2 regions of the Arthrobacter sp. QXT-31 genome follow, and region 1 is predicted to be linked to the other one. Evidence: riboswitches for the same ligand, from Rfam matches in the RefSeq annotation. Region 1 holds a riboswitch; the other holds the start of a gene.
What was found. Region 1 has a riboswitch for glycine ahead of cycA (D-serine/D-alanine/glycine transporter). Riboswitches for the same ligand answer to the same signal wherever they lie in the genome.

Region 1 (5,410 bases):
CAGGTTCAGATGCGAGACATCCCCGCCGAACTTGCCCGGCTGCGCCAGGCCCACAAGCGCGTTGAGGTTGGCACCGTCGACGTAGACCTGGCCGCCGGCGGCGTGGACGGCGTCGCATACTTCGCGGACGTCGCCGTCGTACACCCCGTGGGTGGAGGGGTAGGTGATCATGATCGCCGAGAGAACGTCCCGGTACTGCTCGATCTTGGTGTACAGGTCCGTGTGGTTGATCGTGCCGTCGGTGGCGGTGGCCACGACGACCACCTTCATGCCGGCCAGCACGGCCGAGGCCGCGTTGGTGCCGTGCGCGGAGGCGGGGATGAGGCAGACGTTGCGCTGGTGGTCGCCGCGGGAGCGGTGGTACCCGCGGATCGCCAGCAGGCCGGCGAGCTCGCCCTGCGACCCGGCGTTGGGCTGGATGGACACCTGGTCGTAGCCGGTAATCTCGGCGAGGTCGGCTTCCAGCCCGTCGATCAGTTCGCGCCAGCCCGCGGTCTGGGAGTCCGGGGCGAACGGGTGGATCGAGGCGAATTCCGGCCAGGAGATGGCTTCCATCTCGGCCGTTGCGTTCAGCTTCATGGTGCACGAACCCAGCGGGATCATGGTCCGGTCCAGGGCAAGGTCGCGGTCGGAAAGCTTCCGGATGTAGCGCAACAGCTGGGTTTCGGAGCGGTGCGTGTTGAACACGGGGTGCTGCAGGAAGTCCGAGGTGCGCAGCACGGCCTCAGGCAGTGCAAAGCCCGCCGCGTCCCCAACCGGACCCGCGCCGAAGGCGACGGCAACAGCGGACAGTGTTTCCGCCGTCGTCGTCTCATCGATGGAGACGCCCACGGTGTCCGCGTCAATGTAGCGGAGGTTGATGCCGCGGGCCTCCGCGGCGGTGATGACCTTGGCGGCCTTGCCCGGAACGCGGACGGTGAGGGTGTCGAAGAAGGTCTCGCTGTCCAGTTCGCGGCCGGCAGTCTTCAGTGCCGTAGCCAGGACGCGGGCGTTGCGGTGGACGGTCTCGGCGATCGCCTTCAGTCCGTCGGGGCCGTGGTAGACGGCGTAGAAGGACGACACGATGGCCAGCAGTGCCTGCGCGGTGCAGATGTTGGAGGTGGCCTTCTCGCGGCGGATGTGCTGCTCGCGGGTCTGCAGGGCAAGCCGGTACGCGGGAGCTCCGGCGTTGTCCTTGGAAACGCCGACGATGCGGCCGGGAAGGGTGCGCTCCATGCCGGTGCGGACGGCGATGTAGGCAGCGTGCGGGCCCCCGAAGAACAGCGGGACACCGAAGCGCTGGGCGGTGCCGACGGCGATGTCGGCCCCCTGCTCGCCGGGAGGCGTGATGAGGGTCAGGGCCAGCAGGTCGGCGGCCACGGTCACCAGCGCGCCGCGCTCCTTGGCGGCCGCGATCACGCCGGAGTGGTCGAACACCCGGCCCGAAACGCCGGGCTGCTGGAGCACGACGCCGTTGATGTCGCCGTCGGGCAGTCCCTGGGCGAGGTCGGCGACCTCCACCTCGAAGCCAAGCGCTTCGGCGCGGCCCTTCACGATCGCGATGGTCTGGGGGAGGCAGTCCGCGTCCAGGACGGTCTTGCCCTCGTTCTTCTTGTTGGCGCGGCGCATCAGCAGCACGGCCTCGGCCACGGCCGTGGCTTCGTCCAGCAGGGAAGCGTTGGCGATGGGCAGCCCGGTCAGGTCCTGGACCATGGTCTGGAAGTTCAGCAGCGCCTCGAGCCGGCCCTGGGAGATCTCCGGCTGGTACGGCGTGTACGCGGTGTACCAGGCGGAGGCCTCGAGGATGTTGCGGCGGATCACGGGCGGCGTCACGGTGTCGTAGTAGCCCTGGCCGATCATCTGCACGGCGGTCTTGTTCTTGGCCGCAAGCCGGCGAAGCTCGGCCAGGACCTCAACTTCGCTGAGGGCCGCCGTGAGGCGCAGCGCGTTTTCCTGGCGGATGGAGGCCGGAACGGCGGCGTCAACCAGGCCGTCGACCGTGTCATAGCCGACGTGCTTGAGCATGGTGTCGATGTCGGCCTGGCGGCGGGCGCCGATATGCCGGTCAGCGAACGTTGACGGAAGCGATTGAATCGTCATGAGGAACTCCAGGTCTGGCCGGCCAGGGGTGGCACGGCATGGATTTGGGTTCCTCCCCGCTCTGTATTGGACCTGAGAGATTCCGCGGACACGGGTGTCCGCTTGCACCGTCGGTGAGCCAAACAATGCTTGGCTGCTTTCCAGAGTTGCCTCGCCGCGGCGGTACTGGGGCCTGAGAGATTCCTGGGGAGGATTTGCTCCTACGGCGCCTGCCCGGTGCATGACTGGGAGGACTCTCCCGCCACGGTTCGAAAGGCTATGAAGATGTGGGTGATTCGGCTCACACAGTACAGCACTGGGCGGCGAATGCCAAAACGCGGTCGGGCCAAGCCTCCGCGGCGAGGATCGTGAAGGCCTCGGGGAGCCGGGGTTTGACAATTCTTCGTGACCGAGACCACACTGAACCCGGTGGCTAGCGGGACTGGGCTGACCGGCACGGACCGGGCTTCCAGGGCAGGACCGCGGCCCTCGCTTTCATAATTGAAAACGCTTACGATCTGCGGCGGGAGAGCCCTGCCGGTACATCAGCGGGCGCCGTAGGAGCAAACCCTCCCCAGGAAACTCTCAGGCCCACGTACCGCCGCGGCGAGGCAACTCTGAAAAGCAGCCTGGCGTGCCCGGGCTCACCGAAGGTGCAAAGCGGTCAACCATGTCCGCGGAATCTCTCAGGTCCAGTACAGAGCGGGGAGGAACCCTGTCAGTGTGGCCATTGGCGCCACTTGAACAATGGAGTTCCTTATGACGATTCACCCTCCTGCATCCCCGGCCGGGGAAGCTCCGCGCCTTGAGCGGCAGCTGAGCAACCGCCATATCCAGCTGATTGCCATTGGCGGCGCCATCGGCACCGGCCTGTTCATGGGTTCGGGCAAAACCATTTCCGCGGCCGGGCCGTCGGTGATCTTCGTGTACATGATCATCGGCTTCATGCTGTTCTTCGTCATGCGGGCCATGGGCGAACTGCTGCTGAGCAACCTCAACTACAAGTCCTTCAGCGATTTCGCCGCCGACCTGCTGGGCCCCTGGGCGGGCTTTTTCACCGGCTGGACCTACTGGTTCTGCTGGGTGATCACAGGAATTGCGGACGTCATCGCGATCGCCGGATACTCCCGTGAACTCTGGCCGGGACTGCCGCTCTGGATCCCCGGCCTGGCCACCGTGGCCATCCTGCTGCTGCTGAACCTCACCACCGTCAAGGCCTTCGGCGAAACCGAATTCTGGTTCGCCCTCATCAAAATCATCGCCATCGCTGCCCTGATCATCGTGGGCATGTTCATGATCTTCACCGGTTTCCAGAGCGACTCCGGGCAGGCCAGCTTCACCAACCTGTGGAGCCACGGCGGCTTCTTCCCCAATGAATTCATGGGCTTCGTGGCCGGCTTCCAGATCGCCGTGTTCGCGTTCGTGGGCATCGAACTGGTGGGCACCACCGCCGCCGAGGCCAAGAACCCGGAGAGGAACCTGCCCAAGGCGATCAACTCCATTCCGGTGCGCGTGCTGCTCTTCTACGTGGGCGCCCTCATTATCCTGATGTCCGTCACGCCCTGGACCCAGTTCGCCGCCGGCCACAGCCCGTTCATCGCCATGTTCTCGCTGGCCGGTCTCGGGGCGGCTGCCACGGTGGTCAACCTCGTGGTCCTGTCCTCGGCGATGTCGTCGGCCAACTCCGGCATCTACTCCACCTCGCGCATGGTCTACGGCCTGGCCGAGGAAGGGGATGCGCCAGCCGTCTTCAGCAGCCTGTCCCGCCGGAAGGTACCCAACAACGCCCTGTTCCTGTCCTGCGTGCTGCTGCTCTCCGGCGTGGTGCTCATGTACGCCGGGCAGGACGTGGGCAAGGCGTTCGACATGGTTACCACCGTCTCTGCCGTCTGCTTCGTCTTCGTCTGGTCGATCATCCTCGCCAGCTACATCGCCTTCCGCCGCCGGCGCCCGCATCTGCACACCGCCTCCAAGTTCAAGATGCCTGGCGGCATTCCCATGGTGTGGGCGGTCTTCGCGTTCTTCGGCTTTGTGCTGTGGACCCTCACCACTCAACCCGACACGCTGGCCGCCCTGCTGGTCACACCGGTCTGGTTCGTCCTCCTCGGTGCTGCCTGGCTGGTGCTGCGCCGCCGGCCTGCCCACATTGCCCGCTACGAGGCCTTCCAGGACGAGCTGCGCGCCGAGGAAAACGCCGTCCGCGAGGTTGCGGACAGCCGGCAGCAGGAGAAAGAGAGCGTCCAGGGATGATCGGCACCGAGGAAAAGCGGACGGCGGCGGGCCCGACGGCGGCGGCCCAGTCCCGCGGGCCCGGAACCGGGGAGTTTGTGCTCACCTTCTCCTGCCCGGATTCGCTCGGGATCGTCCAGTCGGTTGCGGATTTCCTCCTCAAGCAGGAGTGCTACATCGTGGACCTCAAGCAGTTTGGTGACCGGAGCGCGGGGCACTTCTACATGCGGGTGCACTTCGCCTCAACCGCCGCCCCGGGTGACACTGCCGCCGGCGACACCACCGCCGTCGAACAGCTCCGCGAAAGCTTCGCGCCGCTGGCCGGGGAATGGGGCATGGACTGGCGCCTGGAGCGGCACGACCGCAAGCAGCGCATCCTGGTGATGGTGTCCAAGTACGACCACTGCCTCAACGACCTGCTGGCCCGCGCCCGCAGCGGCGAACTTCCTGTGGAGATTGCAGCGGTGGTGTCCAACCACCCGGACCTGGCGGGGCTCGCGGCCTGGCACGGAATCCCGTTCCATCACATCCCCGTGACAGCGGCCACCAAGCCCGAAGCGGAAGGCGCCCTGCTGGAACTCGTGGAGGCGCTCGACGTCGAACTGGTGGTCCTGGCCCGCTACATGCAGGTCCTCAGTGACTCGGCCACCGCCCGGCTCGCCGGCAGGGCCATCAACATCCACCACTCGTTCCTGCCCAGCTTCAAGGGCGCAAAGCCCTACCACCAGGCGCATGAGCGCGGGGTGAAGACGGTCGGCGCCACGGCGCACTACGTCAATTCAGAGCTTGATGAGGGCCCGATTATCGCGCAGCAGGTGATCGAGGTCGACCACACCTACACCCCCGCGGACCTGGCGTCCGTGGGCAAGGACGCGGAGTGCAAGGCCCTGACGAACGCTGTGCGTTGGCACGCCGAAGGAAGAATCATCCTGTCCGGGAACCGGACGGTCATCCTGCGGTGACAAACGTGCGATTCAACCACTTGCCGGTGCGTCTGGAGATCATTCCCACGGACGGCATCATCCGCGACGTCCAGGCGCACGTTCCTGCCGGATCCACGCTGACGGTGACCTGTTTGCCGCACCACGGGCCGGAGGCCACCGTGCGGGCCGCCGTGCAGCTG
Region 2 (5,410 bases), 670 kb from region 1:
CAACGGCCAGCCTCCGCCTGCCCGGTTCCTGGAAGATGTTGCGGATCAGGGACAGCGTGGACGGCATGAGCATCGCGCCGAAGAACCCGAGTGCTGCGCGGCCGGCGATGAGCCATTCGGCACTCGGTGCGAACGCAGACGCTGCGGACACGGCCGCAAAGCCCGAGATGCCGACCAGGAGCAGGCGGCGGCGTCCGATCCTGTCTCCAAGGCTGCCCATTGCCACAAGGAGCCCGGCAAGGACCAGCGCGTAGGCGTCCACCACCCACAAAAGCTCCACGCCTGAGGGATCCAAGCTGCGCGCGATGGCGGGAAGGGCGAACGTCAGTGCCGTATTGTCCACGGCCACCAGGAGGACCGGGAACATGAGCAGGGCCAGGGCGAACCAGTCGCGGCTCTTGTGTGCAGCCGCGTTGCCGCCGGTGAGCCTCGGGCTAAGCGTCGAGTGGATCGTCATGAAATAACTATACCGTCTGGACGGTACAGTTATCACCCTCTTTGCCGGAACCGGGCATGATGGAATCCATGCCCAGAAAACCGGTCGCGCGCGGCGCAGTCCTCGATGCCTTCGAATCCCTCCTGATTGAGGTGGGGGAGCGCGCTGCCACACTCGACGCCGTGGCCGCCCGCGCCGGCGTCTCCAAGGGCGGGCTCCTGTACCACTTTCCGAACAAGGAGGCGCTGATCGGCGTCCTGCTGGACCGGCTGGATGAGTTCGCCGAGGCGGATGCCCAGGCCATGGCAGCGGCCCCCGAGGGTGCTGCCGCCTACTTCATCAAGTCATCGGTCTGGGCCGATACGCCGCTGGACCGGGCCATCGTGGCTGCCACCCGGCTCGCCGAAGTGGCGCACGAGGAAACGCGGCGCCGGTTCGCCCACATCCAGCAGCGGTGGCTTGATGAGATCGCACGCGATGTCGGACCGGGCCTGGCCAAGGCTGTTTTGTACATGGGTGACGGGCTCTACTTCAACGCCATGCTGTCCATTGGCCCCGCCGCGACCCCGTCCGAGACGGCTGCGGACGTCGAAAGCCTCCTTGCCGCCCTTGACCGGCTGCGGGGGTAGGCCGGCTTGCGGCCGGGCTGCCGCCACGGTTTGTGGACGCGAACCCGCCGGAACGCATCGAAGCCGCCGGAAATTTCCAGCGAACGGGAGGCCTTCCGGCGTTTTCGTTCTGGGGCCGGCCGTCATGCCTCACCCTGCGCCGACACGGTTTGCGGACGCGAACCCGGAGTAGGAGAATGGGCTCGGTGGCAGCTGTCACCGCCCAACTTAATAAAGCCTTTGATCTGCGGCGGGAGAGTCCTGCAAGTAGGTACAAGCAGGCGCCGTAGGAGCAAAACCTCCCCAGGAATCTCTCAGGCCCACGTACCGCCGCGGCAAGGCAACTCTGGAGAGCAGCAGGCTGTCCCTGAAATGCTCCGCTCCACGCGGACGGTTCAGGGCGTGCTGTGCTCACCGACGGTGCAAGCGGGGCTGTGCGAGGGCGCAGCAACGCGGAATCTCTCAGGTCCAATACAGAGCGGGGAGGAACCCGAATCAATGTGGCGTACCCTGCGCCGCCTTAGTCATGGAGTTCCTTTTGACCGTTAGTTCAGCCTCCTCGTCCTTCGTCGACCGGCATATCGGCGCCCGCCGCCAGGCCGACGTCGAAGCCATGCTCAAGGCCGTCGGCTACGACACCCTCGACGCGCTGGTTGATACGGCAGTGCCCAACGACATCCGCCAGGACTCCCCGCTGGCGCTCGCCCCCGCGCTGAGCGAAGTGGAAGCCCTCGCCGAACTCCGGAAGCTCGCGGCGAAGAACAAGACTGCCGTGCAGATGATCGGGCAGGGCTACTACGACACCGTGACGCCGCCGGTGATCCGCCGCAACATCCTCGAGGCCCCCGCCTGGTACACCGCGTACACCCCGTACCAGCCGGAGATCTCCCAGGGCCGGCTCGAGGCGCTGCTGAACTTCCAGACCATGGTCCAGGACCTGACCGGGCTGCCCATCGCCAACGCTTCCCTGCTGGATGAAGCCACGGCCGTGGCCGAGGCCGTGCTGCTGATGCGCCGGGCCAACAAGAAGAACGAGGGCAAGACCGTCCTGGACGCTGACTGCCTGCCGCAGACCATTGCCATCGTGAAGGGCCGCGCCGAAGCGCTTGGCTTCGAGGTGGAGGTCGCGGACCTCGCCCAGGGACTGCCCGACGGCGACATCAACGGCGTCGTGCTCCAGCAGCCCGGCGTTTCGGGCCGGGTCTTCGACCACTCCGGAGTGATTGCCGCCGCCAAGGAGCGCGGCGCGCTGGTGACGGTGGCCGCCGACCTGCTGGCCCTGACCCTCATCACGCCCCCGGGCGAGCAGGGCGCGGACATCGCCGTCGGCACCGCCCAGCGCTTCGGCGTGCCGCTGTTCTACGGCGGACCGCACGCCGCCTACATGGCCGTGCAGAAGGGTCTTGAGCGCTCGCTGCCCGGCCGGCTCGTGGGTGTCTCCAAGGACTCCGCAGGTGTTCCCGCCTACCGGCTGGCGCTGCAGACGCGAGAGCAGCACATCCGCCGCGAGAAGGCCACGTCCAACATCTGCACCGCGCAGGCCCTGCTGGCCATTGTGGCCTCGATGTACGCCGTGTACCACGGCCCGGAGGGTCTGAAGGCAATCGCCGAAACTGCCCACGGCCACGCCAGGACTCTCGCCGCGTCGCTCAAGGCTGCCGGGCTGGACGTCCTCCACACCAGCTTCTTCGACACCGTGACGGTCTCCGTCCCGGGCAAGGCGGCCGCCATCGTCGCCGCCGCCGAGCAGAAGGGCATCAACCTCCGCAGCATCGACGCCGACACCGTTGGCATCTCCACGGATGAAACCACGACGACGGCCATTGTCGCCGACGTTCTCGCCGCCTTTGGTGCCACGGCAGTGGAGGCGGGTGACGGTTTCGCGCTGGAGACCGCCGTCGAACGTTCCTCCGCGTACCTGCAGCATCCGGTGTTCAACACGCACCGCTCCGAAACGCAACTGTTGCGCTACATCCGGAAGCTTTCCGACCGCGACCTTGCCCTGGACCGGACCATGATCCCGCTGGGTTCGTGCACCATGAAGTTGAACGCGACGGCTGAGATGGAGGCCATCTCCTGGCCGGAATTCGCCTCGATCCACCCGTTCGCCCCGGACTCCCAGACCGCGGGCTGGCGCGAACTGATCGCCGACCTTGAGGGGCAGCTGACGGAGATCACCGGCTACGACCAGGTGTCCATCCAGCCCAACGCCGGGTCGCAGGGCGAGCTCGCGGGCCTGCTGGCCATCCGCGGTTACCACCGCTCCCGCGGTGATGAGCAGCGCAACATCTGCCTGATCCCGGCATCCGCGCACGGCACCAACGCCGCCTCGGCCGTGCTGGCCGGCATGAAGGTGGTCGTGGTGGCCACTGCCGCCGACGGCACCATCGACCACGCGGACCTGTACGCCAAGATCGAGGCCAACAAGGATGCGCTCTCCTGCATCATGATCACGTACCCGTCCACGCACGGGGTATACGACGGCGATGTCCGCGAGGTCTGCGACGCCGTGCATGCCGCCGGCGGCCAGGTGTACGTCGATGGCGCGAACCTCAACGCGCTGGTGGGCCTGGCGCAGCCGGGCAAGTTCGGCGGGGACGTCTCGCACCTGAACCTGCACAAGACCTTCTGCATCCCGCACGGCGGCGGCGGACCGGGCGTCGGCCCCGTCGCAGCCAAGGCCCACCTCGCCCCGTTCATGCCGGGCGACGCGGCGACCTGGACGGAGGGCAACGACGTCCCGATCTCCGCGTCGCGCTTCGGCTCCGCGGGCGTGCTGCCCATCTCCTGGGCGTACGTGAAGCTCATGGGCGGGGCTGGCCTGACCGAGGCCACCAAGTCTGCGCTGCTCGCAGCCAACTACGTGGCGGCCAGCCTGAACGACTTCTTCCCCGTGCTCTACACGGGCGAAGGCGGCCTTGTGGCGCACGAGTGCATCCTGGACCTGCGCGAACTGACGGCCAAGACCGGCGTCACCGCCGAGGATGTGGCCAAGCGGCTGATCGACTACGGTTTCCACGCGCCCACGCTGGCGTTCCCGGTGGCGGGAACGCTGATGGTGGAGCCCACCGAGTCCGAGGACCTGGGCGAAATCGACCGGTTCATCAAGGCCATGATCGCCATCCGCGGCGAGATCGACCAGGTGGCCAACGGAGACTTTACGGTCCAGAACTCGCCGCTGCGGAACGCACCGCACACCGCGGCCGCCGCGATCAGCTCCGACTGGGACCGCGCCTACCCGCGCGAGCAGGCCGTCTTCCCCGGGCACACGCACAAGCAGGACAAGTACTTCCCGCCGGTGGGCCGCATCGACGGCGCAGCGGGTGACCGCAACCTGGTCTGCTCCTGCCCACCTCTCGAAGCGTTCGAGGACAACACAGCAGCGTTCGAAAACTAAAGCTCCCATGGTGGGCAGGCCGAAGCCGTACTTCGGCCTGCCCACCAGCACCCAAAGGATTCCTCAATGACTGAGAACTACACCGCCCTTTACGAGGAGCACAAGAAGCTTGGCGCCTCCTTCACCGACTTCGGCGGCTGGCAGATGCCCCTGAAGTACGGCTCCGAACTGGCCGAGCACCACGCCGTCCGCAATGCGGCCGGCATCTTCGACCTCTCCCACATGGGCGAAGTCTGGGTGACCGGCCCGGAGGCCGCAGCCTTCCTGGACTACGCCCTGGCCGGCAAGATTTCCGCCATGGCCGTCGGCAAGGCCAAGTACTCCCTGATCTGCAACGAGGACGGCGGCATCATCGACGACCTCATCGTGTACCGGCGGCCCTCTGACATTGAGGACAGCGACAGGTTCCTCGTGGTCCCGAACGCCGGCAACGCCAAGGTCGTGGCCCAGGCACTGGCGCAGCGGGCTGCCGGCTTCAACGCCGTTGTCGAAGACGTCTCCGCTGAGACGTCGCTGGTCGCCGTGCAGGGTCCCAAGGCCGAGGAGATCCTCCTGCGCCTGGTCCCGGCCGCCCAGCACGAGCTGGTCACCGGGCTGAAGTACTACGCCGCCGTCGAGGTCCCCTTCCTGGTGGGCGGTGCCAGCCGGAACCTGCTGCTGGCCCGCACCGGTTACACCGGTGAGGACGGCTTCGAGATCTTCGTGGAGAACGAAGGCGCCGCCGCCCTCTGGCAGTCGATCGTCGCCATCGCGGACGAGGGTGAGCTGACGCCTGCCGGTCTTGCCTCCCGTGATTCACTCCGCCTGGAGGCCGGCATGCCGCTCTACGGCAACGAGCTTTCCCTCGAGGGCGACCCGTTCGCCGCCGGCCTCGGCCCCGTCGTCGCGCTGTCCAAGGAAGGCGACTTCGTGGGCAAGGCCGCGCTGGCAGCCAAGAAGGAAGCCGGAGCAGGCTCCGCCACGGGCCGC

Region 2: another riboswitch for glycine. It lies ahead of gcvP (aminomethyl-transferring glycine dehydrogenase); the one in region 1 lies ahead of cycA (D-serine/D-alanine/glycine transporter).

The regions. Positions count from the first base shown of each region.
Region 1 is NZ_CP019304.1:2,040,018-2,045,427, reverse strand. Features, by position in the region: gene gcvP (aminomethyl-transferring glycine dehydrogenase) at 1-2,079, opposite strand, end outside; glycine riboswitch at 2,230-2,330, opposite strand; glycine riboswitch at 2,573-2,669, shown strand; gene cycA (D-serine/D-alanine/glycine transporter) at 2,818-4,308, shown strand; gene purU (formyltetrahydrofolate deformylase) at 4,305-5,249, shown strand; gene BWQ92_RS09245 (methylenetetrahydrofolate reductase) at 5,255-5,410, shown strand, end outside.
Region 2 is NZ_CP019304.1:1,366,947-1,372,356, reverse strand. Features, by position in the region: gene BWQ92_RS06185 (MFS transporter) at 1-457, opposite strand, end outside; gene BWQ92_RS06180 (TetR/AcrR family transcriptional regulator) at 526-1,065, shown strand; glycine riboswitch at 1,286-1,384, shown strand; gene gcvP (aminomethyl-transferring glycine dehydrogenase) at 1,571-4,441, shown strand; gene gcvT (glycine cleavage system aminomethyltransferase GcvT) at 4,508-5,410, shown strand, end outside.